DNA from 4 places in the Streptomyces sp. SLBN-31 genome. Region 3 is predicted to be linked to each of the others. Evidence: riboswitches for the same ligand, from Rfam matches in the RefSeq annotation. Region 3 holds a riboswitch; each other region holds the start of a gene.

Region 1 (7,584 bases), on a different contig from region 3:
TACGACATGCATTCCTTGGGCAATGAGTTGTCCACAGGCGTTGCCGTCGGCCCCCACCGGCATTGATGATGTTGCTGCTTGATCGCACCTGTTCGAATATGTGGGGGCTTGATGCTGGAGATCTCCGACAACGGCCGTACCTGGCTCCTGACCGGGCCGACCAGCGGCTACGCGATCCATCTCACCGAGGACGACGAGCTCCTGCACCTGCACTGGGGCCCCCGGATCGCCCTCGCCGACGCCGAGGCCCTCGCGGTACGCCCGCTGCCGGACTACCGCCCCTTCGAGTCCCCGCTCGACGGCCGCGAGGAGTACCCGGTCGAGGGCGGCCCGCGGTTCGTGCGGCCGGCCCTGTCCGTGCGCTCCGAGGAGCGGCGCGGCACCGAGTGGCGCTTCGAGGCGTACGAGGCGGAGGGCGACCACCTCCGGCTGAGGTTCCGCGACGGCGGCCTCGCGATCACCCTGCACCACCGGATGCGGCACGACGTCGTCGAGCGCTGGCTGACCCTCGACAACGAGGGTCCGGGCGCCCTGGAGCTGCTGCGCGCGGACGCCGCGACCTGGACCCTCCCCGACCGCGACGGCTGGCGGCTGTCCCAGCTGCACGGCCGCTGGGCCGCGGAGTCCCGGCTCACGACTTCCCCGCTCACCTACGGCGAGAAGGTCATCGGCAGCCGCCGCGGGCACACCGGACACCAGCACCTGCCCTGGGTCGCCCTCGACACCGACGCCACCGAGGAGCGCGGCGAGGTCTACGGCTGCGCTCTCGGCTGGTCCGGCTCCTGGCGCATCGCGGTGGCCCAACTCCCCGACGCACGCGTGCAGATCACCGGCGGCGCCGGATACGACGACTCCGGACTGCTGAACCTGGCGGCGGGGGAGTCGTACACCACCCCCGTCTTCGCCGGGCTGTGGAGCGACGGCGGCTTCGGCGGGGCGAGCCGGGCCTGGCACGCCTACCAGCGCGCGTACGTCGTCCCCGACGCGGACCAGGACCGGCCCGTGCTGTTCAACTCCTGGGAGGCCACGGAGTTCGACATCTCCGAGGAACAGCAGGGGGCCCTCGCACGGCGGGCCGCGGCGATCGGCGTGGAGCTGTTCGTCGTCGACGACGGCTGGTTCGGCAAGCGCACCAGCGACCGGGCCGGGCTCGGCGACTGGACGCCCAACCCCGACCGCTTCCCCAAGGGTCTGGCGCCGCTCGCCGACTACGTGCACGCCCTCGGCATGCAGTTCGGCATCTGGGTCGAACCCGAGATGGTCAACCCGGACAGCGACCTGTACCGCGCCCACCCCGACTGGGTCCAGTTCCAGCCCGGACGCAGGCGGACGGAGCTGCGCAACCAGCTCGTGCTGAACCTGGCCCGCGAGGACGTCCAGGAGTACCTCTGGGAGCGGCTCGACGCACTCCTGTCCAGCGCCCCGATCGACTACGTGAAGTGGGACTTCAACCGCTGCTTCACGGACGCCGGCTGGCCCGGTGACGCCTACCCGCAGCGACTGTGGGTCGACCACGTCCGCGCCCTGTACGCCCTGCTGGACCGGCTGCGGGAGGCCCACCCCGGTGTCGTCTTCGAGTCCTGCTCGGGCGGCGGCGGGCGGATCGACCTCGGGATCATGAGCCGTACGGACCAGGTGTGGACCTCGGACAACACCGATCCCCTCGACCGGCTCGCCATCCAGCACGGCTTCAGCCAGATCCACCCCGCGCGCGTCATGGCCGCCTGGGTCACCGACAGCCCCAACACCCAGCTCAACGGGCGCGTCAGCTCGCTTCGCTTCCGGTTCGTCAGCGCCATGGCCGGAGTGCTCGGGGTGGGCGGGGACCTCACACAGTGGACCGAGGAGGAGCTGACCGAGGCCCGCGACTGGGTGAGCCTCTACAAGGAGATCCGGCCGCTCGTCCAGCACGGTGAGCTGCACCGCCTCCGGCCGCCGACGGGCGGGCTCAGCGCGGTGCAGTACGCGCGCGGGGACCAGAGCGTCGTCCTCGCCTGGTTGCAGGCGCAGAGCTACGGCGAGCCCGTGCCGGCCCTGCGGCTGCGTGCCCTCGACCCGACAGCGTCGTACGAATGCCTCGAAACGGGCGAAGTGCATCGAGGTGCCGTATTGCTCCATCACGGATTGCGTACCGGACTGCGGGGCGACCTTGATGCGGCAGTTCTCCGCCTGCGCCGCATCTGACTCTTCTGTCCGAATTGCTGCGTTGATTGGGCTTCATTCCAACTCGCGCTGTGACAAACGGAGCTGGAGCAGTGTCACGTGAGCAGCGTCATACCCGTGACGGTGCGTACCTCGTCATGCTCACGTAATCAATCCGCCCTTCCTGCGAATTGAAGAGTGGGAAGAAGCGAAAATTCACGGAGAGTGACCGTGGATTTCCATGGAGGATCAAGGGAAACGGATGCACGGGGAACCGTCGCTTGTCCCTTCGCGTCCTCGTCGCTTACGTTCCACACCAATCCGGACGGACGCCCAATCCTGCCGCCGCCCGGAGCCCGCACCAACTCACCCGTGTACGGCAGGAGCGGGGGACCCACAGGTACAACGCCTGTTCCGGTCTCCGGAACGGCTAGGGGTACAGCCGCGACCAGCGCGCGGCCGGGCATCTCCAGCCCGCACCCGACAGCTCACCTCGCAGGCGCCGGAGAGGAATTCGCCATGCCCGCGAAGGGTAAGCACCGCCGACCCAAGTCCCAGCGCTTCACCCGCTCCATCGCCGTCGCCGGAACCGGCGGCGCCGCGCTCGCCCTCCCGTTGATGGGTGCCACCGGCGCCCACGCGGCCCCCGCCCAGTCCGCTTCCCAGTCGGTTTCGGAAAAGGCCGTGCAGTCCCTTCCGAATACCGCGAAGAAGGCGACCGAAAAGAAGAACTCCGCCTCGGAAAAGGCGGTCCACGTCTATTCGGTGCGGTCCGGTGACTACCTTTCGAAGATCGCCGAGGAGCAGCACGTCAGCGGTGGCTGGCACAAGCTCTACGCCGACAACCGCACCGCCGTCGGCGACGACCCGTCGCTCATCCACCCCGGTCTGAAGCTCACGATCGGCAAGAAGGCCGCGACGAACACCCCCAAGTCCTCCACGGCCAAGTCCTCGTCCGCGCAGGGCCCGAGCTCGACGAAGGAGCGCTCGTCCTCCTCCGGTAAGGCCACCACCCGCAGCGCCACCCGCAGCGCCACCGCGACCACCACCGCCACCACCGGCTTCCAGCTCCCCGTCTCGGGCGCGGCCGTCGGCACCGGCTACCACGTGGCCGGCAGCATGTGGTCCAGCGGCTACCACACCGGCGTCGACTTCGTCGTCCCCACCGGCACCTCCCTCAAGGCCGTCGGCGCGGGCACGGTCGTCTCCGCCGGCTGGGGCGGCGCCTACGGCAACCAGGTCGTCATCAGGCTCGCCGACGGCTACTACGCCCAGTACGCGCACCTGTCGCAGCTCTCCGTCTCGGCCGGCCAGAGCGTGAGCCCGGGCCAGCAGGTCGGCCTGTCCGGCGCCACCGGCAACGTCACCGGCCCGCACCTGCACTTCGAGATCCGGACCACGCCGAACTACGGCTCCGACGTGGACCCGGTCGCCTACCTCCGCTCCAAGGGCGTCGCCGTCGGCTGACCCCCCGCCGCCACGCCGCCCGACACGCTGCCGAAGGCCGGACCTCGATCCCCGGGTCCGGCCTTCGGTGTGTCTGACGGTTGAGCCGACAACAGTGCCGACCGAAGGGTTATTCCGACCTTGGTCAACACTTTAGGAGTGGCTTATCTCACCGTCCGTCAAGTCCCGCCTACGGTCGCGTAGGTCACATTCGAAGGTGAATCATGACGGCTGTGGCAGACGATTCGAAGAGTGACAGCAGATCAGTGATCGGGTCGTACGTCGCGGTGGGGGACAGCTTCACCGAGGGCGTCGGCGACCCCGGTCCCGACGGGGCCTTCGTCGGATGGGCGGACCGCTTCGCGGTGCTCCTCGCCGACCGGCGTCCCGAGGGCGACTTCAGCTACACGAACCTCGCCGTGCGCGGCAAACTGCTCGACCAGATCGTGGCGGACCAGCTACCACAGGCCATCGAGCTGGCCCCGGACCTGGTCTCCTTCTGCGCGGGCGGCAACGACATCATCCGGCCGGGCACCGATCCCGACGAGGTGGCCGAGCGTTTCGAGCGGGCGGTCGCCCGCCTCACGCAGGCCGCCGGCACCGTCATGGTGACGACCGGATTCGACACCCGTGGAGTGCCCGTGCTGAAGCACCTGCGCGGCAAGATCGCCACCTACAACGGGCACGTACGGGCGATCGCCGACCGGTACGGCTGCCCCGTGCTCGACCTGTGGTCGCTGAAGTCGGTCCAGGACCGCAGGGCCTGGGACGGCGACCGGCTCCACCTCTCGCCCGAGGGCCACACGCGCGTGGCGCTGCGCGCCGGGCAGGTCCTCGGCCTGGAGATCCCGGCCGATCCCGACCAGCCCTGGCCGCCGCTGCCGCCGCGGGGCACGCTGGAGGTGCGGCGGGACAACGTGCAGTGGGCACGCGAGTACCTGGTGCCGTGGATAGGGCGCCGACTGCGCGGCGAGTCGTCCGGTGACCACGTCACGGCGAAGGGCGCGCTGTCACCCGAGGACATCAGGACACGGATCGCCTCCGTCGCCTGATGCCTGATGCCTGAGGCCTGACGGGGTGGGGCCCCCGGTGCGAACCGGGGGTCTCACGTCTGCGAAGCGGTCAACGCCGTCCGGTCCAGACCCAGTTCGCGCGCCAGTGCCTCGTCCACCCACTCCTGGGCCCGGGCCCGCGAGACCGCGCCGGCGTACGAGGTGAGCTGGACCGCCAGGCCGTCCAGCAGGGCCGTCAGGCGCAGGGCCGTGCCGAAGGGGTCGGGGCAGTGGAACTCGTCCGCGGCCACGCCCTCCGCGATGACCTCGGCGATCGCCGCCTTCCACCGCTTGTCGAGGTCCCGCGCCACCTCCCGCAACGCGGGCTCGCGCAGCGCCGCCGCCCAGCCCTCGATCCACAGCCGCCAGCCCTTGGCCTGGCCGGTCGGCGCGTACCAGCGCACGGCGGCGCGCAGTCGCCGTAGCGCCGTGGTGCGACGGCCGAGCAGCTTGCGCAGATGGGCCAGGTCGTCCTCGGCGGCAAAGGTGAACGCGGCGGCGACCAGCTTCTCCTTCGTCGAGAAGTGGTACAGCACCAGGGCGTTGCTGACGCCGAGGGCCGACGCCACGTCGGCGATCCTGACCGCCGCCACGCCCCGCGCCTCGATCTGCTGGATGGCCGCCCGCAGCAGTTCCTCACGCCGCTCGGCCACGCTCAACCGCACTCTCGCCACGCCGTCACCCTATTCCGTCGTCCCTGATGACGCCGGGTGGGACCGCTGTTCGACCGGTTCCACCGGGTACAGCTCGGTCCTGGCGATCGCCGCGTCGCGCTCGCCGGCCAGGGACGTGCGGCGCTCGTCGGCCAGGAACCCGTCGTAACCGGCCCGCGAGGCGAACTCGATCAGCTGGATCTCGTCCGGGCGGCCCTCGGCGCCGTGGGCCCGCGCACGCTGCAGGATCCGGCCGTCGTGCTCGCCCAGCAGGGCCAGGACCTTGTCCTCGTACGCGGCCAGGGCCCCGGCGGCGCCGGGACGCGCCCAGAGCAGACAGCACAGACGAATCGTCATGGTGTCCGACCCTATCCGGGGCGCGTCCCCAACCAACGCCCCGGATCGGCCGTTTCGCGCGGGTCGGCAGGTGTGCGGCGCCCGGCCCCGGACCGGTCTTCGCGCCGCCGTCCTCAGCGGTACCAGCCGTACCGCTCCGCGATCACCGGCAGCCGGTCCGCGACGATGGCGTGGGCAGCCGCGCGCGGGGTCGTGCCGTCGGCCTCCGCGCGGGCCAGCATCTGCTCGACCAGGGCCCGCATCGAGCGACGCGTGTGGGCGAACGCCTCGTCCGCGTCCGGTCCGATGTCGCCGAACAGGGTCCACCACCACCAGGCGTTGGTCCCGGAGTTGACGACGACGTCGGGCAGCACGGTGACACCGCGAGCGGCCAGCAGCTCCTCCGCCTCGGGCAGTACGGGCATGTTGGCCGCCTCGACGATCCAGCGGGCCCCGATCCGTTCCTGGTCCGCCGCGTCGATCGCGTACGAGACGGCCGCCGGCACCAGCACCTCCGCCTCGGCCGCCAGCCAGGCGTCGCCCGGCAGCTCCCGGTCCCCGGGCCGCAACACCGCCCGGTCCACGGTGCCGTACCCGTCGCGCGCCGCCAGCAGCGCCTCCACGTCGAGGCCGGCGGGGTTGGCGATGGTGCCCTTGATGTCGGCCACCGCCACGACCGTGAGCCCCGCGCGCGCGAGGAAGCGCGCCGTGGCCCCGCCCATGGTGCCCAGGCCCTGCACGGCGACCCGCGTCCCGGCGTGCGGCAGGCCCGCCCGGTCCAGGGCGGCCAGCGCCGACTCCGCGACGCCGCAGCCGCCCACCAGTTCGTCCAGCCCGATGCCGTCCACCTCGACGGCGAAGGCGTCCGCGAGCCGGCCCCGCGCGGTCACCTCGTCGTCGAGCAGCGGGTACACCGCCTGGATGGTGGAGACGAGCCCCGCCTCGGCCGCCGCCCGCTCCACCGTGTCCTGGGTCAGGCCGAGGTCCTCACCGGTGGTCCAGAAGCCTTCGACGTACGGCTTCATGGCGCGCAGGTAGCGCACCAGCAGTCCGTACGCCCCCGCGTCCCGGGGATCGCAGTCGATTCCGCCCTTGGCGCCGCCCAGCGGGACGTAACGGCCCTCGGGGTTGTAGTGCAGCGCCTCCTTCATGGTCATCCCGCGGGCGAGGCCGGTGACCTCGTCCAGCGTGCATCCCTCGCGCATCCGCAGTCCGCCGCTGGCGACACCGCGCACCAGCCGGTCGACGACCAGGAAGCCCTGACGGCCGGTGATGTGGTCGGTCCAGGTGAGCGACATCAGGGGGGTGGTCATGGGGTCTCCTCGGAGACGGCGATCAGACGGGACCGGGCGGCGGGGGCGAGTGCCCCGGGCGGGTGGTGCCGGAGGGAATTACTGAATCGTCGGTCAGTGTCGAGAGGGTGCCTCCGCTTGTCAACGGAACGCGGGAGAGGGGTGAGCCCACCGCGCCGACGAGGGTCCGTGACGGTGGCGGGAATGGGCGCCGGGCGCCCCCGGTTGCCCTGGTGGTGGCTCCGCTTCCCGCGGGAGGCGGGCGCCGCGGTGCGCAGGTGGGCCGGGGAGCGGCAGCGGGACCTCTGCCTCGCAGAGGCCGTGGGCGGCCGTATCTTTGGGCTTTCCTTGGAAAGAGCCCGCCGGGACCGCGTGACTCGGGTGTTGTCAGTGGAGCCGACCATAATGGAATGCCTCACCGACTCCACCTGGAGGTACCGTGTCCGGTTTCCGTCCCCTGAGCTCCGGGCTCAAGGCGCTGCAGCCCGAGGCTTTCGGCGCGGATCCCACCGGTGAGCGCCTGGCGCGCATCCGCAGATCCCCGCACTTCAAGGACGGGGTCTTCCAGAATCCCGGCGGCCAGACGGGCCGCCCCTCCATCTCGATGGTGGACTTCGCGAAGGTCTACTTCGACAAGGACGAGCGGCCCCGCCGCGGCCCGCG
Region 2 (7,584 bases), on a different contig from region 3:
GTCGGCGGCCTGCTCGTCGGTGTGGCTGACGATGAAGCGGTTGCCGGTGAGGACCAGCACGGTGACGTGCCGCCGGACCTCGTTCTGGTCGAACGTCGTCTCCTGGTGGACCAGGTACGACCGGATGGGCTCGCCGCCCACGGCGGCCTCCACCGCGTCGGCCACGAGGGCCGGGTAGTAGCCGCTGCGCTCGATCGCCGCACGCAGCCCCTGGGTCGTCGTACTGGTCTTGGCCATGACGTCCATCCTACGGTGGCGCGTCGGCTGCGAGGCACCGCTCAGGCCGTCCGGATGCACGTCTCAGTAGACGGGGAGCGTGCGCGGGCCGAGGTCGTCCCGGGCGGGCGGGGGCGCCAGCCGGACGGAGGCGCCGAGAACGCTCAGGCCACGGGGGGCGACGACGACCGGCTCCAGACTGACCGCGACGACCTCGGGGTGGTCGTCGACCAGCCGTGACACCCGCAGCAGCAGTTCCTCCAGCGCAGGCGTGTCGACGGGGGTCGAGCCGCGCCAGCCGAACAGCAGGGGTGCCGTCCGGATCGACCGGACCAGGGAGGCCGCCTCCCGGTCGGTGACCGGGACCAGCCGGTGAGCCATGTCGCCGAGCAGCTGGGAGGCCGGTCCGGCCAGGCCGAAGGAGACCACGGCCCCGGCCGCCGGGTCGATGACGGCCCGCACGATGGTGTCCACGCCGCGTGGCGCCATGGCCTGCACCACCGGCCGGAGCTCCTCCGGCTCGCCGAACAGCTCCGTCAACTCGGCGTACGCGCGGCGCAGTTGTTCCTCGTCCGCGAGATCGAGGCGTACGCCGCCGAGGTCGGCGCGGTGGCGCAGGTGCGGGGCGGTGGCCTTGAGGGCGACGGGGTAGCCGATGCCGTCGGCGGCCCGGACCGCGTCGTCCGGGGTGAAGGCGGGGACGGCCCTGCGTACGTCGATGCCGTACCGCCCGAGGAGCTGGTGGGTCTCCTCGGTGCCGAGGGTGAGGCCCTGCCCGCGCGCGAGCAGGCCGTCGATCTGCTCGGCGGCTCCCTTCTCGTCGATGTCCTCGTACTCGGGCACCCTGCCGGGCTCGACGGCCTCGCGCCGCCACCGGGCGTAGTTCACGGCTTCGGCGAGGGCCCGTACGGCGCGCTCGGCGGCGGGATAGGCGGGGATGAGGCGGGATTCCGCGGGGGCGCTCGCGGCGGGGGCCGCCTGGGTCGTGGGGGGCAGCATCTGCGAGGGGCGCAGCCGGGCGCCGGAGGGGGTGCTCGAACCGGTCTGGGGTGCGGTGCTCGCCGCGGCGGACAGGGCTTGCGCGAGCCCGCCGAGCTCCACGTGGACCACCAGCACGGGCTTGCCGGGGACGGCCTGGGCGGCCGACCGCAGCGCCTCGGCCAGTTCCGCGTCGCCGGGCGAGACCTCCCCGATGGCCGGGATCGCCGTCACCACGACCGCGTCGCAGGAGTCGTCCTCCAGCGCGTGCAGCAGTGCCGTGTGGAAGTCCGCGGCGGAGGCCTCGGTGGTCAGGTCCAACGGCCGCTGCGGCCTCAGGTCCTCGGCGAGGCAGGCGTCGTAGGTGAGCAGCCCGAGCGACTCGGAGTTGCCCAGGATCGCCACCCGGGGTCCGGCCGGCAGCGGCTGGCGGGCGAGCAGCAGTCCGGCGTCGACCAGTTCGGTGATCGTGTCGACGCGGATGACGCCGGCCTGCCTGAGCAGCGCGGAGACCGTGGCGTGCGGCAGCCGGGTGGCGCGTACGGCGTGGCCCTGCGGTGCCGAACCGGCACCCTGCACGACGACCAGCGGCTTGGCGGCCGCCGTGCGCCGGGCGAGGCGGGTGAACTTGCGGGGGTTGCCGATGGACTCCAGGTACATCAGGACGACGTCGGTGTCCGGGTCGTCGTACCAGTACTGGATGAGGTCGTTGCCGGAGACGTCGGCGCGGTTGCCGGAGGAGACGAAGGTGGACACGCCGGTGACGCCGGTGACGCCGCCGCCGCGTCGGTGCAGCCGGGAGAGCAGGGCGATGCCGATGGCGCCGGACTGGGCGAACAGGCCGATGCGGCCGGGGCGGGGCATCTGGGGGGCGAGGGAGGCGTTGAGCCGTACCTGCTCGGAGGTGTTGATGACGCCGAAGGCGTTCGGGCCGATGAGCCGCATGCCGTACGTGCGCGCTTGCCGGACGAGTTCGCGCTGGCGCTCGCGTCCCTCGGGGCCGCTCTCGGCGTACCCGGCGGAGATCACGACGAGTCCCTGGACGCCGTGCTCGCCGCACTCGGTGACGACCTGGGGGACGTGGTCGGCGGGAACGGCGACGACGGCGAGGTCGACGGGGCCGTCGATGTCCCGCACGGAGCGGTGGGCGGGGACACCGTCGAGTTCCTTGAGGTCCTCGGGGAAGGCGCCGTTGACGGCGTACAGGCGCCCCGCGTAGCCGGCGTCCCGGATGTTGTCGAGAACGCTGCGGCCCACTCCCCCGGGGGCGCGGCCGGCGCCGACGACGGCGACGGAGCCGGGTGCCAGCAGCCGCCGTACGGAACGCCCCTCGGCGCGCTGCTCACGCGCGCGTTGCACGGCGAGGGAGCGGTCGGTGGGTTCGAGGTCGAACTCCAGGCGGACGACGCCGTCCTCGAAGTGGCGCTTCTGGGTGTACCCGGCGTCCGTGAACACCTTGATCATCTTGGTGTTGGCGGGCAGCACCTCGGCGGCGAAGCGGCGGATGTCCCGCTCACGGGCGACGGCGGCGATGTGTTCGAGGAGGGCGGAGGCGACGCCGCGGCCCTGGTGGGCGTCCTGGACGAGGAAGGCCACCTCGGCCTCGTCGGCGGGCGCGGACGCGGGCGTTCCGTCGGCGCCGATGCGGTCATAGCGTACGGTGGCGATGAACTCGCCGCCGACCGTGGCCGCGAGTCCCACCCGGTCCACAAAGTCGTGGTGCGTGAAGCGGTGGACGTCCTTGGCGGACAGGCGAGGGTAGGGCGCGAAGAAGCGGTAGTACTTCGACTCGTCCGAGACCTGCTCGTAGAAGCTGACCAGGCGATCTGCGTCATCGACGGTGATGGGGCGGATGCGCGCGGTGCCGCCGTCGCGCAGCACCACGTCGGCCTCCCAATGGGCGGGGTACTCGTGCCGGTCCGGCGTGGTCTGCATGGGCCCCAGAGTACGGCTCGCGTCCGACAGCGGCGCGAGGCAGTCTGTGACAGAACCGAAGAGGACGTCGATCGGGCCGAGGCCGCGGCCCGACCATCCACCCCGGACGGAACGTGAGAACCGCTCCGGAGACTCTTCACGTTGTGGGAAACTGGTCTAGACAACCTGAACACCGAAGGGCAGCATCACATGGCTGAGCGCCGCGTCAACGTCGGCTGGGCCGAGGGCCTCCACGCCCGCCCCGCTTCCATCTTCGTCCGGGCCGCCACGGCCGCAGGTATCCCGGTGACGATCGCCAAGGCCGACGGCAACCCCGTCAACGCGGCCTCCATGCTGGCCGTCCTGGGTCTGGGCGCCCAGGGTGGCGAGGAGATCGTCCTCGCCTCCGACGCCGAGGGCGCGGACGTCGCCCTCGACCGTCTGGCCAAGCTGGTCTCCGAGGGGCTCGAGGAGCTTCCCGAGACCGTCTGATCGCGGCACCGCAGAAGGGCTCGTCCGAATTATTGGGCGGGCCCTTCGCATTTCCCGTGCCGGGGTCGGGAATTCACGACGGCGGACAGCATGAAATAGCCCCCTCGAATTCCCTGCTCTTTGTATACGGCGCTCGTGTTAATGCCGCAGGCTCGACATGTTTACGGGATGTTGCGAGTTCCTCACACCGTTCCCGCCGCCGAACCGCAGCCGGTGCGCGGCGGTCGAGCGCTCGGTGTGCAGGCTTGTGATCGCCCGCGCGCGTTCGGCGTCGCCCCGGGCCACGGCGTCGACGATCGCGCCGTGCTCCGCCCAGGACTCCACGGGGTTGGCCGGCGCGTCCACCGCGTACATCCAGGCGATCTTGTGGCGCAGCTGGGTCAGCATCGAGGTCAGGGCGGGGCTGCCGGAGGCCTGGGCGAGCGTCTCGTGGAACCAGCCGCCCAGGGAGCGCAGATCCTCGCTGCCGCCCCTCCTGGCCCGCTCCTGGCCCAGCCTGACCAGGCCGCGCAGGACCTTGAGGTGGGCCTCGGTGCGTCGCTGGGCGGCCCGGGAGGCACCCAGCGGCTCCAGCAGCATGCGCATCTCCAGCAGGTCGGCGGCCTCCTGCTCGGTCGGTTCCGCCACGCACGCGCCCGCGTGCCGGCGGGTCACCACGAAGCCCTCGGCCTCCAGGGTGCGCAGGGCCTCGCGGACGGGGACGCGCGAGACGCCGTAACGGCGGGCGAGGAGTTCCTCGGTGAGACGGCCACCACGCTCGTAGACACCCGCCACGATGTCGTCCCGGATGGCCGTGCACACCGAGTGCGCCGGAATACGCATGACCGACCTCCGTCTTAATCCCCGTGAAACGTCGATGATTGACGTTGTGTCCAGCGACTCTATTGCAATGAGCCGGAATTTCCGACGGCGGGCCGGAATCCATGGATATTTTTTGGACACGGGGGCGACAGAAACGACGAAAACCCCGGCTCGGAGAGCCGGGGTCCTCGGAGTCCGGTGACGCGTCGCTAGACGTTCACGCCGTGCGAGCGCAGGTACGCGACGGGGTCGATGTCCGAGCCGTACTCGGGGGTCGTACGGGCCTCGAAGTGCAGGTGCGGTCCGGTGGTGTTGCCGGTGGAACCGGAGAGACCGATCTGCTGGCCGGTGACGACCTTCTGGCCGACCGAGACGCCGATGGACGACAGGTGGCCGTACTGGGTGTACGTCCCGTCGTTCATCCTGATCACGATCTGGTTGCCGTACGCCCCGCCCCAGCCGGTCTGGACGACCGTGCCGTAGCCGACCGCGTGGACGGACGTGCCGCTCGCGGCGTGGAAGTCGATGCCGGTGTGGCTGCCGGAGGACCACAGGGAGCTGCTGGCCTTGTAGCCGGTGGAGACGTACGAGTTGGAGATGGGCGCGACGAAGGAGTTCAGGCGCTTGCGCTCGGCCTCACGGGCGGCGCGCTCCTTGGCCTCGCGCTCCTTCTTGGCGAGCGCCTCGGCCTTCTTGCGCGCGGCCTCCTCGGCGGCCTGCTTGCGAGCGGCCTCCTCGGCGGCCTGCTTCTGGGCCTCGGCCTGCGCGTCGATCTTCTCGGCGATCGAGTCGCCGATCATGATGACGGGGGTGAAGCCGGTCTGCTCGACGGCGTCGACGGAGTTGTCGGCGGCGAGCGCGGGGGCCGCGAGAGCACCGATCACACCGGTGGTGGCGAGGGCCGCGACTCCGGCGACCTGGGCGGTGGAACGCTTGATCCGGCTGGGACGACGGTGCTTCCCGGTGGCGCACATGAACGCCATGTACAGGCTGGTCCTTTCCTTCCCTCTCGCCTACCGGGTTAGCTGACGGGTTCGGAGCAGGAAGGTCTCCTACGGACCCCCTCGCGACTCGCGCGGGCGTCCGATTCACCCCAGGGACTGCGGTGGGTCCCCGGCTCCCCTGGCTCGCGCCGTACGGGGATTCGGCGATGACTGTCCGGTGCCGCGGGTGCGGCGCACTGCCTGACGAACAGCCCGGATGACGCTAAGCGGGCCGCCTTTCAATCCCCAAACGGATCGCGGCTTTTGTAGCGCATCCCACAGGGCAGACGGGCATCTCTCCTTCAATTCCGCGCCAATTCGGACATAGGAGGGCCCTGGTGACAGGTCAGTCACCAGGGCCCTCCACGCGCGCGTGCCGCTACTCGGCGGAAACCACGGTCACTTCACCGATGCCGAGCGCCTCCACCGGCTCCTTGATCTGCGCCGCGTCACCGACGAGGACGGTCACCAGACGGTCCACCGGGAACGCGTTCACGACCGCCGCGGTGGCCTCCACCGTGCCGGTCGCGGCCAGCTGCTGATACAGCGTCGCCTGGTAGTCGTCGGGCAGGTGCTGCTCGACCTGGTCGGCCAGGGTGCTCGCGACAGCCGCCGCGGTCTCGTACTTCAGCGGTGCCACGCCCACCAGGTTCTGCACGGCGACGTCGACCTCGGCGTCGGTGAGGCCGCCCTCGGCGAGCGTGCGCAGCACCCTCCAGAGGTCGTCGAGCGCCGGGCCGGTGTTCGGGGTGTCGACGGAGCCGCTGATGGCGAGCATCGACGCGCCCGTGCCGTCCGCGGCGGACCTGAGGACCTGCCCGAACGCGCGCACACCGTAGGTGTAGCCCTTCTCCTCGCGCAGGACGCGGTCCAGGCGGGAGGTGAGCGTGCCGCCCAGGCAGTACGTGCCGAGCACCTGCGCCGGCCACACGCGGTCGTGGCGGTCGGCGCCGACGCGGCCGATGAGCAGCTGCGTCTGGACGGCCCCGGGACGGTCCACGATGATCACGCGCCCGGTGTCGTCGGCGGTCACCGGCGGCACGGGACGGGGCTCGGCCCTGGAGCCCGTCCAGGCGCCCAGGGTCTCGCCGAGCAGGGCGTCCAGGTCGATGCCGGTGAGGTCGCCGACGACGACCGCGGCGGCCGTCGCGGGCCGGACGTGACGGTCGTAGAAGGCGCGTACGGCGGCCGCGTCGATCTTCTCGACGGTCTCCTCGGTGCCCTGCCGCGGGCGGGACATGCGCGAGGTCGCCGGGAACAGCTCCTTCGAGAGCTCCTTCGCCGCCCGGCGGGAGGGGTTGGCCAGCTCGTGCGGGATCTCGTCCAGGCGGTTGCGGACCAGCCGCTCCACCTCGCCGTCGGCGAACGCGGGCGCCCTGAGGGCGTCGGCGAGCAGGCCGAGCGCCTTGGCCAGACGGGAGGCCGGCACTTCGAGGCTGAGGCGGACGCCGGGGTGGTCGGCGTGCGCGTCGAGGGTGGCGCCGCAGCGCTCCAGCTCGGCGGCGAACTCCTCGGCGGAGTGCTTGTCGGTGCCCTCGGAGAAGGCACGCGCCATGATCGTGGCGACGCCGTCGAAGCCGGCCGGCTCGGCCTCCAGAGGTGCGTCCAGGAGCACCTCGACGGCGACGACCTGCTGTCCGGGGCGGTGGCAGCGCAGCACGGTCAGGCCGTTGTCGAGCGCCCCGCGCGTGGGCGCGGGGAACGCCCAGGGCCTGGCCTCGCCGGCCTGGGGCTGCGGGTGGAACTCCATCGTGGCGAGCTCGCTCACTTGGCCGCCTCCTCGTTCTTGTCGCCGGCTTCGACCGTGGCCTCGGCCTCGGGGTCTTCGGGGGGATCGACGTCCTCGGCGACCTGTCCGGAGACGGGTTCGTAGACGAGCACCGCCCGGTTGTCCGGCCGCAGGCGGGCCTTGGCGATCTCCTGGACCTCCTGGGGGGTGATCTCCAGGACGCGCTGGACGGCGGTCAGGGCGAGCTGCGGGTCGCCGAACAGGACGGCGAAGCGGCACAGTTCGTCGGCGCGGCCCGCGACCGTGCCGAGCCGGTCCAGCCACTCGCGCTCCAACTGGGCCTGGGCGCGCTCCATCTCCTCGCTCGTGGGGCCCTCGGCGGCGAACCGGGCGAGCTCCTCGTCGATGGCGGCCTCGATGACCGGCACCTCGACGTCGCCGGAGGTCTTCACGTCCAGCCAGCCCAGCGAG
Region 3 (7,584 bases):
CACCTGCTGGCCGCGGCCCAGGCGACCGGCGTCCCGCACGTCGTCGCGCAGGGCTACGCGAGCTGGAACGGCATCCGGCGTGACGGCTGGGTGAAGACCGAGGAGGACCCGCTGGACCTGCTGGAGGGCACCGCCGCCCAGACCGGCATGGAGGCGATGCGGCACGCCGAGGAGGCGGTCCTCGCGTACGGCGGCGCGGTGCTGCGCTACGGCGCCTTCTACGGGCCCGGTGCCATCGACGACCAGGTCGTGCTGGTGCGCAAGCGGCAGTATCCGCTGGTCGGCGATGCCGCGGGACACAGCTCCTGGATCCACCTCGACGACGCCGCGAGCGCCACGGTGCTGGCCGTGGAGCAGAAGGCGGCCGGCGTGTTCAACATCGTCGACGACGAGCCGGCCCCGGCGAACGACTGGCTGCCCCACCTCGCCGAGTGCGCCGGAGCCAAGCCGCCGCGCCGGGTGCCCGTGTGGCTGGCCCGGCTGCTGGCCGGCGACCAGGCGGTGATCATGATGACGCAGGGGCGCGGCTTCTCCAACTCCAAGGCCAAACGGGAGCTGGGCTGGCAGCTGCGCCACCCGTCCTGGCGCCAGGGCTTCAAGGAGGAGCTGGTGTGACCCGCACCGAGGAGTTCGAGGAGCTGCGGCCGCTGCTGTTCTCGATCGCCTACCGCATGCTCGGCAGCGTGAGCGAGGCGGAGGACGCGCTCCAGGAGGCCTGGCTGCGCTGGCAGGCCGCCCCGACCCGGCCCACCTCCATCAAGGCCTACCTCTCGGCCGTGGTCACCCGGATCTGCGTCGACGTCCTGCGTTCGGCCCGGGTACGGCGGGAGGAGTACGCCGGCGCCTGGTTCCCCGAGCCGCTGCTCGCCGACCCCTACGAGGACCCGGAGCGCTCCGCCGAACTGTCCGACTCGCTGTCCATGGCCGCCCTGTTGCTGCTGGAACGGCTGACGCCGCTGGAGCGGGCCGTCTTCGTGCTGCGGGAGGTCTTCGGGTTCGGCTTCCCGGACATCGCCTCGGCCGTGGGCCGCTCCCAGGCGGCGTGCCGCCAGCTCGCCGTACGGGCCCGTCGGCACATGGACGCCGGACTGCCCCGGTTCGAGGCCGGCCGCAAGGAGCGCGAGGAGCTCGCCGGGCGGTTCTTCGACGCCTTCCGCGAGGGCGACGTCGACGCGCTGCGCGAACTCCTCGCCGCCGACGTGCACATGGCGGGCGACGGCGGCGGCAAGGCGCCGCAGCTGGCCAACGCGGTCATCGGCGCCGAGCACGTGGCCCGCGTCCTCGCCGAGTTCGCGCCGCAGATCGGCAGCGTCGGTGTGGTACTGGAGCGGCGGCAGGTCAACGGCCGGCCGGGCGCGCTCTTCCGGGACCGGGACGGCAGGGTGGTCAGCGTCATGGCGCTCGACGTCCTCGACGGACGGGTCCGGACGATCCGCTCGGTGATCAACCCCGACAAGCTGGGGCACCTGGGAACGGTCGCGGACGCGTGGGCGCTCAGGCGGGAGGCGGAGCGGGCGCGCCGGCTCGCGACCGGCCGGGCCGGCTGAGCGCGGGTCAGCCGACCGACGTCCCGCCCCACTCCTCCGGAGCGACGTCCGCGAGCGTCTGCGAGAACGTCCACTGGTGACCGGCGGGATCCTCGGCCGTGTACTGGCGCTCGCCGTACTCGAAGTCGGTCGGCTCCATGAGGATGCGCGCGCCGTGCTCCCGGGCCCGCTCGCAGTGGCCCCGGGCGTCGGCCACACGGACGGTGACCGAGTGGGTGACCTCGCCGGGGCGGGGCGGCCGACGGTCCTTGCGGACGTCGCCGACGATCACCGCCCCGTCGCCGTAGGCGAGTTGGGCACGGTGGTCCTCGCCGATGCGTACCCGCTCGACGAAGCCGAAGGCCGCGCCCAGCCAGTCGACCGCCGCGCGCACGTCCGGGTAGATCAGGACGGGGATGACCGTCGCGGCGGGGATGGAACGGTTCGGCTTCATGACGGGCTCCGGAGGTCTGACGGCACCCCTACCGCCGTGCGGACGGTGCGGGCACCGGGCCGAGACGCCGGGCACGCAGGACCGTGCTGACTCGGTCGCGTGTGCCCAGTTTGCGGTAGGTCTTCTCGATGCGCTTGCGGACCGTACGTCAGGGACGCGAGCCGGCGGCCCGCCCCCGGCTCACCGGTGTCGTCGCGTCAGGCCGGTCGCACCGCGATACGGATCGCCGCCTCCCCGGCGTTGTGGATCGACTCCTCGCGGATGACGGAGCCCGGACCGGGGGCGTGGATCATCAGACCGTTGCCCGTGTAGAGACCCACATGGCTGAAGTTGTCGTGGAAGAAGATCAGGTCACCGGGGCGGCTCTCGGCGAGGGGGATCACCGTGCCGGCGCTCGACTGCTCGTGCGTGCTGCGAGGCAGCGCGACACCGGCGGCCTTCCAGGCGGCCTGGGTGAGCCCCGCGTTGTCGTACGACTCCGGGCCGACGGCACCCCACAGGCACGGCCTGCCGATCTGCGCGCGGGCGAACTCCACGGCGCGGTCGGCCTTCGTGCCGGTGGACGTCTCGACGGCCGGTACGCCCGTCTCCAGGACGGTCGGTTGCGGTGCCCGCCAGTCCTCGACCACCGGCACGCCGGTGTCCAGAACCGACGGCTCCCGCAGCCGCCGAGCCTCGTCGGCCCTCCGCCGAGCCTGCTCCTGCGCAACCGGATCCCGCCAGTCCGCCTGCGGCGCCGCCGCAGCGATGATCTGCTGTGCGCCGGTGTCCCAGCCGGGCTGTGCCGGAGCGGCCGGCGTCATCGTCTGGGCGACGAGTTGCTGTGCGCCCGTGTCCCAGCCCGGCTGTGCCGGGGCTGCTGCAGCGCTCGTGCCCGCGGTGGCCGTCTGCTGGGCGGGCATCGCCCAGCTCGGCTGGGCCGGCGCGGAGGGGGACATCGTCTGGGCGATGAGTTGCTGTGCGCCGGTGTCCCAGCCGGGTTGCGCGGGGGCGGACGGGGTCATCGTCTGGGCGATGAGTTGCTGTGCGCCGGTGTCCCAGCCGGGTTGCGCGGGGGCGGACGGGGTCATGGTCTGCGCGATGAGTTGCTGTGCGCCGGTGTCCCAGCCGGGTTGCGCGGGGGCGGACGGGGTCATCGTCTGGGCGACGAGTTGCTGTGCGCCCGTGTCCCAACCCGGCTGTGCCGGAGCGGCCGCGGTGCTCGTGCCTGTGGTGGCGGGCTGCTGGGGTTGGGGCGTCCAGTCGGGCTGGGCCGGTGCGGAGTCGTTCATCGTGCGTGCCGTGTCCGCCTGCTGGACCTGGGCCGCCCAGCTGGGCTGCGCGGGCGTGGCCTCGATCACCGCGGGGGCGGCGCCCTGCGGGGCCGCCTGCCAGGTGCTCCGGTCCGGCTGCGGGGCGACGGCGGGACGCGGGGCGGAGGTCTGTCGGGCCACGTGCCGGTACAGCAGGTCGCTGGCCGCAGCGACCTTGCGCTGGCTCTCCTGCTTTGACCTGCGCAGCGAGGTCTGCCTCGACTCCGCCGGAGCCGGGGCGGCCGCTTCCTGGCGGGGCTGGGGCACCGCGGGGAGCGCCGCCGTCGGGCCGGCGGGCAGTTCGGCCACCGGGCGCCGCGGCCCGGCGGCGGGCAGCTCGGGTACGGCCCGGGCGGGGGCCTGCAGCTCACGAGGCGCACGAGCCTCCACCGGACGCGCGGGCCGGCCGGCGGCGGGCCGCCTGGCCGGGGTGCGGTCGGACGGGAGGATCGCCGGGACGGTCGGCCCGATGGACGCCCGTGCCATGTCGAACCACTGCCGGGTGACGTTGTCCAGGTCGGGGTCCGAGCCCCTGCGCGGCTGACCGCCACGCTCGCCGGTGCCGCGCGCGTTCTGCACGCGGGTCAGGTTGATCTGCCCGGTGTCGTCCTCGGCACGGTCGTACAGGCTGCTCACGCGCTGCTGGACGTCTTCCCGGCTGGGTGCTTCGTCGCCCGGCTGGGGCGAGGCGTCGGCCGTCTGCGAGAACAGGGCCACCGAGGTGAGGGCGGCCGTCGCGAGGGCGGAGTTGCGCACACCGGGGAGGCCGAAGCCTCCGGCACGCGACGATCGTTCCGGCGCCATGGGGGCCGTACTCCTTCCGTACTCCGCCTACCGAGTTAGCTGTCGGGTTCGGGCGGTCAATTCCGGAAGGCATGCCCTACGGCCCTTGCCCCGAAGCGCAGTTGGGCCGATTCACCCCATGAATCGGTTGGGTCCCCGGTTCCGGCCGCCACGAGGGCGCACCGGATTCGGCGGAGGCCGCTCTTCCCGGCGGGGTTCGCCGGAGTGACACGAGCGGCCTGAGGCCAAGCTAGCCAACTTGTGCGGCTCGTGTGAAGGTTGACGGCCGGAATGTCCGATACGCTTTTGTGACCTTCGTCGTGACACACCGTCAGATACCTCGACGATGGACGGAGGGCGCGCATCCGGTGACGGAAAGTCACCGAACGCTCCTCCGTCCGCAGGGCGTCAGGAACGCGGAGCCTGATCCTCGCCCGCCGCCCGCTCGGCGTCGCGCTTCTTGATCCGCGCGCCCTCCTTGCGGACCTCCGACTGCGTCGCGCGCTCCTTGACCAGCCACTCGGGCTGCTCCTGCTTCAGGGCCTCGATCTCCTCGGTGGTGAGGGCCTCGGTGACCCCGCCGCGCGCGAGACCCGAGATGGAGACGCCCAGCTTCGCCGCGACCACCGGACGGGGGTGCGGGCCGTTGGCCCGCAGCTCGCGCAGCCACTCGGGCGGATTCGCCTGGAGCTCGTCGAGCTGGGCGCGCGAGACGACACCCTCACGGAACTCTGCGGGGGTGGCCTCGAGGTACACACCCAGCTTCTTCGCAGCGGTGGCGGGCTTCATCGTCTGGGCGGTCTGGTGCGAACTCATGAGGTCCAGGGTATCGAGCGCGTACGACGCCTCCGACCACGGCCGGTAACCTGGCGGGGTGACAGGCACGGAGGCATCCCAGACGTTCCGGCTCGCGTACGTCCCGGGGACGACGCCCGCCAAGTGGGTGCGGATCTGGAACGAGCGCCTGCCCGGCATCCCGCTGGCCCTCCGGCCCGTGGCGGCCGCCGAGGCCCCGGACGTGCTGCGGGCCGGCGAGGCCGACGCGGGGCTGGTGCGGCTCCCGGTGGACCGGACGCACTTCAGCGCCATCCCCCTCTACACCGAGACGACCGTGGCCGTCGTGCCCAAGGACCACGTGATCACGGCCGCGGAGGAGATCACCCTCGCCGACCTGGCCGACGAGGTGGTCTTCCACCCCCTCGACGACGTCCTCGACTGGGACGCCCCGCCCGGCGAGCCCGCCTTCGAGCGCCCGGCGACGACCGAGGACGCCGTGGAGCTGGTCGCGGCGGGGGTCGGCCTGCTGGTGGTGCCCCAGTCCCTGGCCCGTCTCCACCACCGCAAGGACCTCACCTACCGTCCGGTGACCGACGCGCCGCAGTCGAGTGTGGCCCTGTCCTGGCCGGAGGACGCCACCACCGAGCTGGTGGAGGACTTCATCGGCATCGTCCGCGGCCGTACGGTCAACAGCTCCCGCGGCCGCAAGCCGCAGCCGGAGCAGAAGCCCGTGGACAAGCCGGCGCCCCGCCGCAAGCCCGCGGCGGCGAAGACGCAGACCCGCAGCCCGAGGGCGGGCACGTCGAAGACCCCCAAGCGGGGAAAGCCCCGCCGCCGCTCCTAGGCCGCGCGGCACGCGGCCGGCATGAGCGGTGGCTGAGCCGCGGCTCGGACCACGGCCGCGGCGTCGCCGCCCGCGCGGCACGCCGCTCCGGCCCCGCGCCCGAGCCGCGGCCCGGCGCCCGCGCCCGAGCCGCGGCCCGGCGCCCGCGCCCGAGCCGCGGCCCGGCGCCCGCGGACGGGAGCGGCCCGGAAGACCGGCACACCGCCGGACGGCTCGGCCGGGTGCCTCCCCCGCTCGGGCGGCGAAGTGCGCCCCCTCGACCGTGTTCACGAGCTGCCGTCCGTCGCCCGGCCCGGGCAGGACCGCCCGACCGCTCGCCAAGACCTGGCACCCTCCCCGGTGGCACAATCGGTGAGTGGACCGGGGGATCCTCGAGCGTGAGCCCGAGCTGGAGCTGCTGGCCTCGGCCGCACGACAGGCGGCGGACGGCGCCGGTTCGGTGGCGCTTGTCTTCGGCGAGGCGGGAATCGGCAAGTCGAGCCTGGTCGGAGCCCTGCCCGAGCGGTTGTCCGGGCAGGCGCGGGTACTGGTCGGCCAGTGCGACGACCTCACCACCCGGCGCCCGCTCGGGCCCTTCCGCGACCTGGTCGGCAGCGTCGGCGCCGAGCTCGCCCGAGCCGTCACGGACGGCGCCGATCGGCACCGCGTCTACGAGTCCCTGCACGCCGAGCTCGCCGTGACTCCGCATCCTGCGGTACTCGTCGTCGAGGACGTGCACTGGGCCGACGAGGCCTCCCTGGACGCCCTGCGCTTCCTCGTCCGGCGCATGGACCGGCTGCCCGCCCTGCTCGTCCTGACCTACCGCGACGACGAACTGCACAGCGGCCACCCCCTGCGTCACCTCCTCGGCCAGGTCTCCCGCGCCCCCCGCGTGCACCGCCTGCCCCTGGCCCGGCTCTCCCTGGGCGCCGTGACCGAGCTCAGCGCGGCCGGCCGGCTCGACCCGGAGCAGGTGTACCAGGTGACCTCCGGCAACCCCTTCTTCGTCACCGAGGTCCTGGCGGCCGGCGGCACCGGGGGAGTGCCGCCCACGGTCGTCGACGCCGTGCTCGCGCGGCTGCGCGGGCTGCCGCCGGCCACCGTGGACGCCCTGGAACAGCTCGCCGTCGTCCCCTCGGCCGTCGAACGCCGACTGGTCGACGCGCTGGTCGCCGACGGCATGGCGGTCCTCGCCGAGGCCGAGCAGCGCGGGCTGCTCACCGTCACCCCGGAACGGATCGCCTTCCGGCACGAGCTGATCCGGCGGGCCGTCGCCGACTCCGTGCCCGCCGCCCGGCGCATCGAGCTCGACCGCCACGTCCTCGCCGCGCTCGTCGCCCGGCCCGGCGCCGACGCCGCCCGCATCGTCCACCACGCGGCGCGGGCCGGCGACCTGGACGCCATCGCCCGCCACGGCCCCGACGCCGCCCGGGACGCCGCCGACGCCGGCGCCCACCGCGAGGCCGCGGCCCAGCTCGGGCTCGTCCTGCGCCAGCGCCACCGCTACGGCCCGGCCGAACTCGCCGACCTGCTCGAACGCCACGCCGTGGAGAGCTACACCGTCGCCGACACGGCCGCCGCCGTCACCGCCGAGCGCGAGGCGGTCGCCCTGCGCCGCTCACTCGGCGACATCCTCGCCCTCGGCTCCGACCTGCGCTGGCTCTCCCGCATCCACTGGTGGGCCGGCGACGCCGACCAGGCCCAGGCCGCCGCCCGTGAGGCCGTCACCGTCCTGGAACACGCGGGCGACGACCGGCTGCTCGCCCTGGCCGTCAGCAACATCGCCCAGCTGCGCATGCTGTCCGACCGCTACCCCGAGGCCGTCGAACACGCCGAACGCGCCATCGTCCTGGCCCGCAAGGCCGACGACTCGGCGATCCTCTCGCACGCCCTCAACAACCTCGGCACGGCCCGCTGGCGGGGCGGCGA
Region 4 (7,584 bases), on a different contig from region 3:
CGGTGCGCTCATACGCTATCCGACCTGCTCGTCAGAGAGCTACCTATCGGTAACAAACGAGACCTACGCCACCGACCACGCGATGCCGTCGAGGATGTCGTGCTCGCTGACGACGACCTCCTCGGCGCCCGTCCGCTCCATGATCGACAGCAGGACGAGGGCCCCGGCGGCGATGACGTCCACGCGTCCCGGGTGCATGGACGGCACGGCCGCCCGCTCGGCGTGGGTGGAGCGCAGCAGCCGGTCGGTGATCTCGCGGACGCGCTCGCGCGAGACGCGGGAGTGGTGGATGCGCGCGGAGTCGTACTCGGGCAGCTCCTGGGCGATGGCCGACACGGTGGTCACCGATCCGGCGAGCCCGACCAGCGTCCGCGCCTCGCCGAGCGGCACCGTCTCCTCCGCGAGGTCCAGGGCCCGCTCGATGTCGGCCCGCATGGCCGCGATCTGCTCCTCGGAGGGCGGGTCGGTGACCGCGCCGTCGACCACGAGGTGCCGCTCGGTCATCCGCACACAGCCGACGTCCACCGAGCGGGCCGCCCGCACGTGGTCGTCCCCCACGACGAACTCGGTCGACCCGCCTCCGATGTCCACGACCAGGTAGGGCCGGGCGAGGTCGTCGCGGCCCTTGAGTTCCTTGGTCGCCCCCGTGAAGGAGAACTCCGCCTCCTGCTCACCGGAGATCACCTCGGGCTCGACGCCGAGGATGTCGACGACGCCCTGCACGAAGTCGTCCCGGTTGGAGGCGTCCCGGGAGGCCGAGGTGGCCACGAAACGGACCTTCTCGGCGCCCAGGTCGCGGATCACCTCCGCGTACTCCCGGCAGGCCGCGAAGGTGCGCTCCAGCGCCTCCGGGGCCAGCCGGCCGGTGCGGTCCACGTCCTGGCCGAGCCGAACGATCGTCATGCGCCGGTCCAGCTCCAGCAGTTCGCCGGTGCCGGGGTTGACGTCGGCGACCAGCAGCCGGATGGAGTTGGTGCCGCAGTCGACCGCGGCGACCCGGCTGAAGCCCCTGGGCGTCATCGGCCGGGCCGAGAAGAAGCCGCTGCGGACCACGGTCGGGTCCTCCTCGGCCTCCTCGCCGGGGAACTCGTCCGCCGGGTCCGGTGCCGCCAGCGGCTGCACGCACGGGCCCTTGAGCCACCACTCGGGGAGCATCGCGATGGCCTCGTCGCCCAGGGGGTTGACGCCCGGGCCCGCGGCCAGGGAGTGGCCCACGAGCACGTGCAGGCACTTCACCCGGTCCGGCATGCCGCCCGCGCTCGGGAAGCCCTCCAGCACCTCGATCTCGTCGCGCCGCCGGATGTAGTCCTCGTGCGCGGCACGGTACGCGGCGGCCAGCTCCGGGTCGGTCCGCAGCCGCTCCGTCATCTCCTTCATGACGCCGTTCGCCTCCAGCGTGCCGATCGCCGAGGCGGCGCGCGGGCACGTCAGGTAGTACGTCGTCGGGAAGGGCGTGCCGTCCGGCAGCCGGGGCGCCGTCTCCACGACGTCCGGTTGTCCGCACGGGCAGCGGTGGGCGATCGCGCGCAGCCCGCGCGGCGGCCGCCCGAGCTGCTGCTTGAAGGCCTCGACGTCGGCGTCGGTGGGCTCGGTGCGCGGGGTGGGCGGCGGAGGCGTTTCCACTGAGAACTGTCTTTCTGGTCAGGTCACTGGTCGGAGGCGTCGGACTTGTCGACCCCGTCCCAGACGTTCGCGTACCACGGGCGGTCGGCGGCGTCCCGTTCGGCGCGCGACCGCTTGGCGCGGTCCGGGTCGACGACGACGTATCCCGTCTCGCCCGGCATCACGTAGTGCAGGCGCTGCCGGATCTGCTGCTCGGCGTAGGAGTCGTCCTGCCAGCGTGCCTTGAGGTCGCGCAGCTGCTCGACCCGCTCCTTGGCCTGCTGCTCCTGGCGCTGCAGGTCGGAGATCTCGGCGCGCTGGGAGACGTACTGCCTTATCGGGTAGGCGAGGGCCACGACGAGGGTGCACAGCACCAGGGCGAGCAGCGCGGCGCGGCCCGTCAGCCGGGAGCGGTGGGCCTGCCGTTTGGTCTGGGAGCGGTAGACCCGGGCCGCCGTCTGCTCGCCGAGCAGTCTGAGCCTGGTCGCGGTGGAGAACCGGTCCCGGTCCTTCACGGCCATGTCCCCGCCTCCCGTTCATGCCGTTCACACGTGCGTACGTCCCCGCACACGGTACGGGACCGGTGCGGGGACGTACGTACGACTGGCTCAGGATTGACCCTTTGCGGCTCAGCCCTTGAAGCGCGGGAAGGCGCTGCGGCCCGCGTACACCGCGGCGTCGTCGAGGATCTCCTCGATGCGCAGCAGCTGGTTGTACTTGGCGACGCGCTCGGAGCGGGCCGGGGCGCCGGTCTTGATCTGGCCGCAGTTGGTGGCGACGGCGAGGTCGGCGATGGTGACGTCCTCGGTCTCGCCGGAGCGGTGGGACATCATGCACTTGAAGCCGTTGCGCTGGGCCAACTCGACGGCGTCCAGGGTCTCGGTCAGCGAGCCGATCTGGTTGACCTTGACCAGCAGGGCGTTGGCGGTGCCCTCCTCGATGCCGCGGGCCAGGCGCTCGGGGTTGGTGACGAACAGGTCGTCGCCGACGATCTGCACCTTGTCGCCGAGCTTGTCCGTGAGGACCTTCCAGCCGGCCCAGTCGTCTTCGAACAGCGGGTCCTCGATGGAGACGAGCGGGTAGGCCGCCACGAGCTCCTCGTAGTACTCCGTCATCTCGGCGGCCGAGCGGTCCTTGCCCTCGAACTGGTACTTGCCGTCCTTGTAGAACTCGGAGGCGGCGACGTCGAGCGCGAGGGCGATCTGCTCGCCGGGGACGTACCCGGCCTGCTTGATGGCCTCGAGGATCAGGTCGAGGGCGTCACGGTTGGAGCCCAGGTTCGGGGCGAAGCCGCCCTCGTCGCCGAGGCCGGTGGCCAGGCCCTTGGACTTCAGCACGGACTTGAGGGTGTGGTAGACCTCGGCGCCCCAGCGCAGGGCCTCGGAGAAGGTCTCCGCGCCGATCGGGGCGATCATGAACTCCTGGATGTCCACGTTGGAGTCGGCGTGCGAGCCGCCGTTCAGGATGTTCATCATCGGCACCGGCAGCAGGTGCGCGTTCGGGCCGCCCAGGTAGCGGAAGAGGGGGAGGTCGCTGGCCTCGGAGGCGGCGTGGGCGACGGCGAGCGAGACGCCGAGGATGGCGTTGGCGCCGAGCGAGCCCTTGTTGTCGGTGGCGTCCAGGTCGAACATGGCCTGGTCGATCAGGCGCTGCTCGGTGGCGTCGTAGCCGACCAGCTCCGGGCCGATCTGCTCGATGACGGCGAGGACGGCCTTCTCGACACCCTTGCCCTTGTAGCGGTTGGGGTCGCCGTCGCGGAGCTCGATGGCCTCGAAGGCGCCCGTGGAGGCGCCGGACGGGACGGCGGCACGACCCGTGCTGCCGTCGTCGAGGCCGACCTCGACCTCGACCGTGGGGTTGCCTCGGGAGTCCAGGATTTCCCGGGCTACGACGACGTCGATGGACGGCACGAGCATCTCCTTCTTGGATGTGACGCTGGTTGTGCGGGGCACATGGGCCTTTCCAGGCCCCACCTCAGCCTTGCGACTAGAGCCTAACCGCCCCGGGGCCATCGGCCAGCCGACCGACCGTCCCGTGGACAAGGACAGACGGTACCTATTGTTCACCCACGGAACAAAGACGGGTGAACACAGCATGTATCCCGGGCGACGACGGACGGGCGACGGGCCTACGCCGGACAGAGAAAAGCCCCGCTCCGGTGCGTACGGGGGAAGACGCACCGGAGCGGGGAGCCCATGGGGACGGGGGTGGCCCTCACGTGCCCCCACTGTGGGGGACACGGATGTGCGGGGCCTGTGGTTCGGCTGTGCCTTACTTCAGGTGCAGCTGCTGACCGGGGTAGATCAGGTTGGCGTCCTCGACGATGCCCTTGTTCAGGTCGAACAGCTTCTTCCAGCCGCCCTTGACCTTGTGCTCGGCGGCGATGGAGCTGAGGGTGTCGCCCTTGACGACCTTGTACTCGCCGTCACCCTTCTTGACCTTCTTGCCGGTCGGGGTGGTGACGGTCTTGGTCGACTTCTTGGCGGCCGGACGCTCGGAGGAGCGGGAGGCCTGCTGCTCGGCGGTCGAGCGGGTGGTGGTGCTGCTCGACGAGCCGGTGGAGGCACCGGCGCCGTTGTAGGCGGCGCTGGACAGGCCCGTGCCGCAGACCGGCCAGGCGCCCTTGCCCTGGGAGGCGAGGACCTTCTCGGCGACGGCTATCTGCTGGGACTTGGAGGCCTGGTTGGCCTGCGGGGCGTACGCGGTACCGCCGTACGCGGCCCAGGTGGAGGCGGAGAACTGCAGGCCGCCGTAGTAGCCGTTGCCGGTGTTGATGGACCAGTTGCCGCCCGACTCGCACTGGGCGACGGCGTCCCACTCGGAGGCGGTGGCGGCGGAGGCGTTGCCGGCCGCCATCAGCGGGGCGGCGATGGCGACACCGGTGACACCGGCGAGCGCGGCAGCGCGGGTGGCCTTGGACGGACGACGGTGCTTGCCCTTGCCGGAAAACAGCATGGTGGATCCCCTCACCGACGCCTGCGAGGTGAGCTGTCGGGTTCGGGCCGGTTGAGTTGCCCGGCCGCGGCCTCGCTCTCGCGAGCCGCGGCTTCACCCCGAGCCACCACCGTCAACCACCCGGTGGGGCACTTACCTTGGGTCCCCCGCTCCTGCCTACGGCGCTGTCAAGCGACGACTGTTCCCGTACGGCCGCTGGCAGGATTCGGCGTTGCGGCAGACGGGGCTCGGGTTGCCGAGCGGTCATGACCGTAGACACGGAATCCGCGGAATTTCAAAGACGATCAGGGCTTCTGAGACTCATCCCACACTTTCGCCAAACCGGACATTCAACGCGAAGCGTGACGTGAACTCCCGCCGTATTTCGCCCTATTCGGCAGGGAGATCCAGGGTCTGACCGGTGAAGATGTGGTTCGGGTCGGTACCGATGGCCTGCCTGTTCGCGTCATAGACGGCGCGCCATCCGCCGTCCACGTCAAGGGAGTCGGCGATGGAGGCGAGAGTGTCCCCGGTGCGGACCGTGTACGAGTCGTGCGCGGCGGCCTTCGCGGCGCCGCCGTCGGCACTCTCGTCGGCACTGGCGCCGCGGTGCTTGCCGGTGCCGGCGGTGCCACTGCCGGTCGTCGCGGAGTCGACGGCTCCGGTGTCGACGAGGCTCCAAGAGCCCAGGGCCTGCTGAGAATTGTCCGACTCGTCACTCTTCGCCCGTCCCGCGGACGAGTCGCCGGCACCCTGGGACGCGCTCGGAGTCGAGGTGGAGGGCGAGGCCGAGCTGTCCGATTTGCTGGACTTGCCACTGGAATGCGAGGAAGAGCCGGGAGAGGCCGAGGGTGAACCGGACGCGTCCGAGGAGGCGGAGTCGCCGGACGAGTCGCTCGACGCGTTACCCGACGAATTGGACAAACCGGTGGAGTCCGAACTGTCAGAAGAACCGGACGAGTCGGATGATCCGCCCCCGATGCCGGTGTCCACGTCGGCCGACCCTGAGTCCTTGCTGAGCCCCGACGTCAGTCCACAGGTGTGGAAAGCGCCGACCCCTTCGGCGTCCAGGAGCTTCTCGGCGACGGCTATCTGCTGGTTGCGGCTGGCCAGGTCGGGCCGGGGGGCGTAGTCGAGGCCGCCGTACTTCTCCCAGTCCGCCTGGGACAGCTTCAGGCCGCCGTAGAAGCCGCTGCCGCTGTTCTCGCTCCAGGAGCCACCCGTCTCGCACTGCGCCACCTTGTCCCAGGTGGTCCCGTCGGCGGCGCTGGCGCCACCCGCGGCGAACAGCGGGATCGCGATGGCGGAGCCGGTCACTCCGGCCGCGACGAGGAGAGCCGGAGCCTGGCGGGGGCGACGGTGACGACCGTTCCCGGAGAGCATGCGGAGGGCCTTTCGCGAGACAGCAGTGACCGCGGCGCGTGAAGCTTGGGCCAAACCTCGCGCCGCTGTTGATCCGTGAACGTAGCGGCTACCGATCACTTGTCACAAGTTAATGCCGCGTAGATCACGTGAAGATCACAGACTTGAGCGCGTGTCACGTTTGCGCGGTCGGACGCGATACGTCGACCGGGGTGAACTCGACCGGGAGCGTGCGGAGTCCGCGCATGATGAGCCCGCCCCGCCACCTCAACTCCCCCGGTTCCCCGGCCAGTCGGAGGTTCGGCAGCCGCGTGAGGAGCGTCGCGAGGGCGGTCTGGCCCTCCAGCCGGGCCAGCGGGGCGCCCAGGCAGTAGTGGATGCCGTGGCCGTATCCCAGGTGCTGGTTGTCGCGTCGGGACAGGTCGAGGGTGTCGGGTTCGGTGAAACGGGCGGGGTCGCGGTCCGCGGCGGCGAGAACGACGAGGACGGGGTCGCCGGCCGCGATGTGCTGTCCGCCGATCGTCAGCGGCTCGGTGGCGAACCGCCAGGTGGCGAGCTCCACCGGGCCGTCGTAGCGCAGGAGTTCCTCGACGCCGGTCTCCAGCAGGCCGCGTTCGCCCGCGGCGAGGGAGCTCTGCAGGCGGGCGCGCTGCTCGGGGTGGGCGAGGAGGGCGAAGGTGCCGTTGCCGATGAGGTTGACGGTGGTCTCGAACCCCGCGAAGAGCAGGATGAAGGCCATCGCCGCGGCCTCGTTCTCGGTGAGGTGCTCGCCGTGGTCGGAGGCTCGGATCAGACCGGAGATGAGGTCCTCGCCGGGGGCGGGGGTGTCCGGGAGGGCGGCGCGCTTGCGGTGGATGAGGTCGGCGAGATAGGCGCGCATCTTCTTCACCGACCGCGCCACCCCGCCCCTGGGCCCGCCCTGATGCCGGATCATCATCCCCGCCCAGTCCCGGAAGTCGTCCTGGTCCTCGCGGGGGACGCCGAGCAGGTCGCAGATCGCATGGATGGGGAGTGGGAAGGCGAACTCGTGGATGAGGTCGGCCTCGCCCTTCCCCGCGAACCCGTCGATGAACCGATCGGTCAACTGCTGTACGCGCGGCGCGAATTCGGCCACCCTGCGGGGCGTGAACGCCTTGGAGACGAGGCGGCGCAGCCGGGTGTGGTCGGGCGGGTCGATGTTGAGCAGATGCGTCATCAACTCGGCCTTGCGCTCACCGGGAATGCCCGTCTTGCCCTTGGCGTGCGCGGGCTCGTCGTGGTGGGCCGGATTCTTGGAGAGCCGGTTGTCGGCGAGGGTCTGCTTGGCATCGGCGTAACGCGTGACCAGCCAGGCCTCGACCCCGCTGGGCAGGGTCGTCCGGTGCACGGGGGCGTGGGTGCGGAGCCAGGCGTAGGCGGGGTAGGGGTTGGTGGCGAATTCCCAGGTGAAGAGGTCGGGGCTCGCGGGGGTGGTGAGCTCCGCCGGGGTGGCGGGCTCCGCCGGGGTGGCGGGCTCCGCCGGGGTGGCGGGCTCCACCGGGGTGGCGGGCTCCACCGGGGTGGCGGGCTCCACCGGGGTGGCGGGGGCGTCGGGCTCGGGGGTCGCGGGTGTCGCGGGCGCGGGGGTGCGGGTCGCTGAGGCCGGGGTGGCGGGCGCGGGGGTGGGTGCCGTGGTGGGGGTGGGCTGGTCGGGGGTGGGCTGGCCGG

The links. A riboswitch is a leader RNA that binds a small molecule or an ion and turns the genes downstream of it on or off. The one in region 3 is predicted to bind cyclic di-AMP.
Positions count from the first base shown of each region.
Region 1: it holds a riboswitch for cyclic di-AMP, as region 3 does, so the genes downstream of both, FBY22_RS11030 (peptidoglycan DD-metalloendopeptidase family protein) here and FBY22_RS45380 (C40 family peptidase) in region 3, are expected to answer to the same signal.
Region 2: it holds a riboswitch for cyclic di-AMP, as region 3 does, so the genes downstream of both, FBY22_RS06575 (M23 family metallopeptidase) here and FBY22_RS45380 (C40 family peptidase) in region 3, are expected to answer to the same signal.
Region 4: it holds a riboswitch for cyclic di-AMP, as region 3 does, so the genes downstream of both, FBY22_RS37610 (transglycosylase family protein) here and FBY22_RS45380 (C40 family peptidase) in region 3, are expected to answer to the same signal.

Region 1 is NZ_VFNC01000001.1:2,416,538-2,424,121, forward strand. Features, by position in the region: gene FBY22_RS11025 (alpha-galactosidase) at 112-2,184, shown strand; cyclic di-AMP (ydaO/yuaA leader) riboswitch at 2,492-2,657, shown strand; gene FBY22_RS11030 (peptidoglycan DD-metalloendopeptidase family protein) at 2,662-3,609, shown strand; gene FBY22_RS11035 (SGNH/GDSL hydrolase family protein) at 3,855-4,640, shown strand; gene FBY22_RS11040 (TetR/AcrR family transcriptional regulator) at 4,694-5,314, opposite strand; gene FBY22_RS11045 (hypothetical protein) at 5,324-5,650, opposite strand; gene FBY22_RS11050 (glutamate dehydrogenase) at 5,764-6,942, opposite strand; gene FBY22_RS11055 (MBL fold metallo-hydrolase) at 7,361-7,584, shown strand, end outside.
Region 2 is NZ_VFNC01000001.1:1,413,341-1,420,924, reverse strand. Features, by position in the region: gene FBY22_RS06600 (DUF5998 family protein) at 1-246, opposite strand, end outside; gene FBY22_RS06595 (bifunctional GNAT family N-acetyltransferase/acetate--CoA ligase family protein) at 301-3,129, opposite strand; gene FBY22_RS06585 (HPr family phosphocarrier protein) at 3,319-3,600, shown strand; gene FBY22_RS06580 (GntR family transcriptional regulator) at 3,739-4,422, opposite strand; gene FBY22_RS06575 (M23 family metallopeptidase) at 4,611-5,384, opposite strand; cyclic di-AMP (ydaO/yuaA leader) riboswitch at 5,397-5,561, opposite strand; gene FBY22_RS06570 (pitrilysin family protein) at 5,764-7,152, opposite strand; gene FBY22_RS06565 (pitrilysin family protein) at 7,149-7,584, opposite strand, start outside.
Region 3 is NZ_VFNC01000002.1:1,261,863-1,269,446, reverse strand. Features, by position in the region: gene FBY22_RS25780 (NAD(P)-dependent oxidoreductase) at 1-615, shown strand, start outside; gene FBY22_RS25775 (RNA polymerase sigma-70 factor) at 612-1,547, shown strand; gene FBY22_RS25770 (VOC family protein) at 1,555-1,980, opposite strand; gene FBY22_RS45380 (C40 family peptidase) at 2,178-4,076, opposite strand; cyclic di-AMP (ydaO/yuaA leader) riboswitch at 4,085-4,259, opposite strand; gene FBY22_RS25755 (DUF5997 family protein) at 4,464-4,871, opposite strand; gene FBY22_RS25750 (LysR family substrate-binding domain-containing protein) at 4,930-5,676, shown strand; gene FBY22_RS25745 (AAA family ATPase) at 6,032-7,584, shown strand, end outside.
Region 4 is NZ_VFNC01000003.1:6,545-14,128, forward strand. Features, by position in the region: gene FBY22_RS45565 (Ppx/GppA phosphatase family protein) at 64-1,020, opposite strand; partial or broken gene FBY22_RS45830 (DUF501 domain-containing protein) at 1,174-1,623, opposite strand; gene FBY22_RS37600 (septum formation initiator family protein) at 1,647-2,123, opposite strand; gene eno (phosphopyruvate hydratase) at 2,232-3,518, opposite strand; gene FBY22_RS37610 (transglycosylase family protein) at 3,874-4,557, opposite strand; cyclic di-AMP (ydaO/yuaA leader) riboswitch at 4,561-4,778, opposite strand; gene FBY22_RS37615 (transglycosylase family protein) at 4,927-5,919, opposite strand; gene FBY22_RS37620 (cytochrome P450) at 6,074-7,414, opposite strand.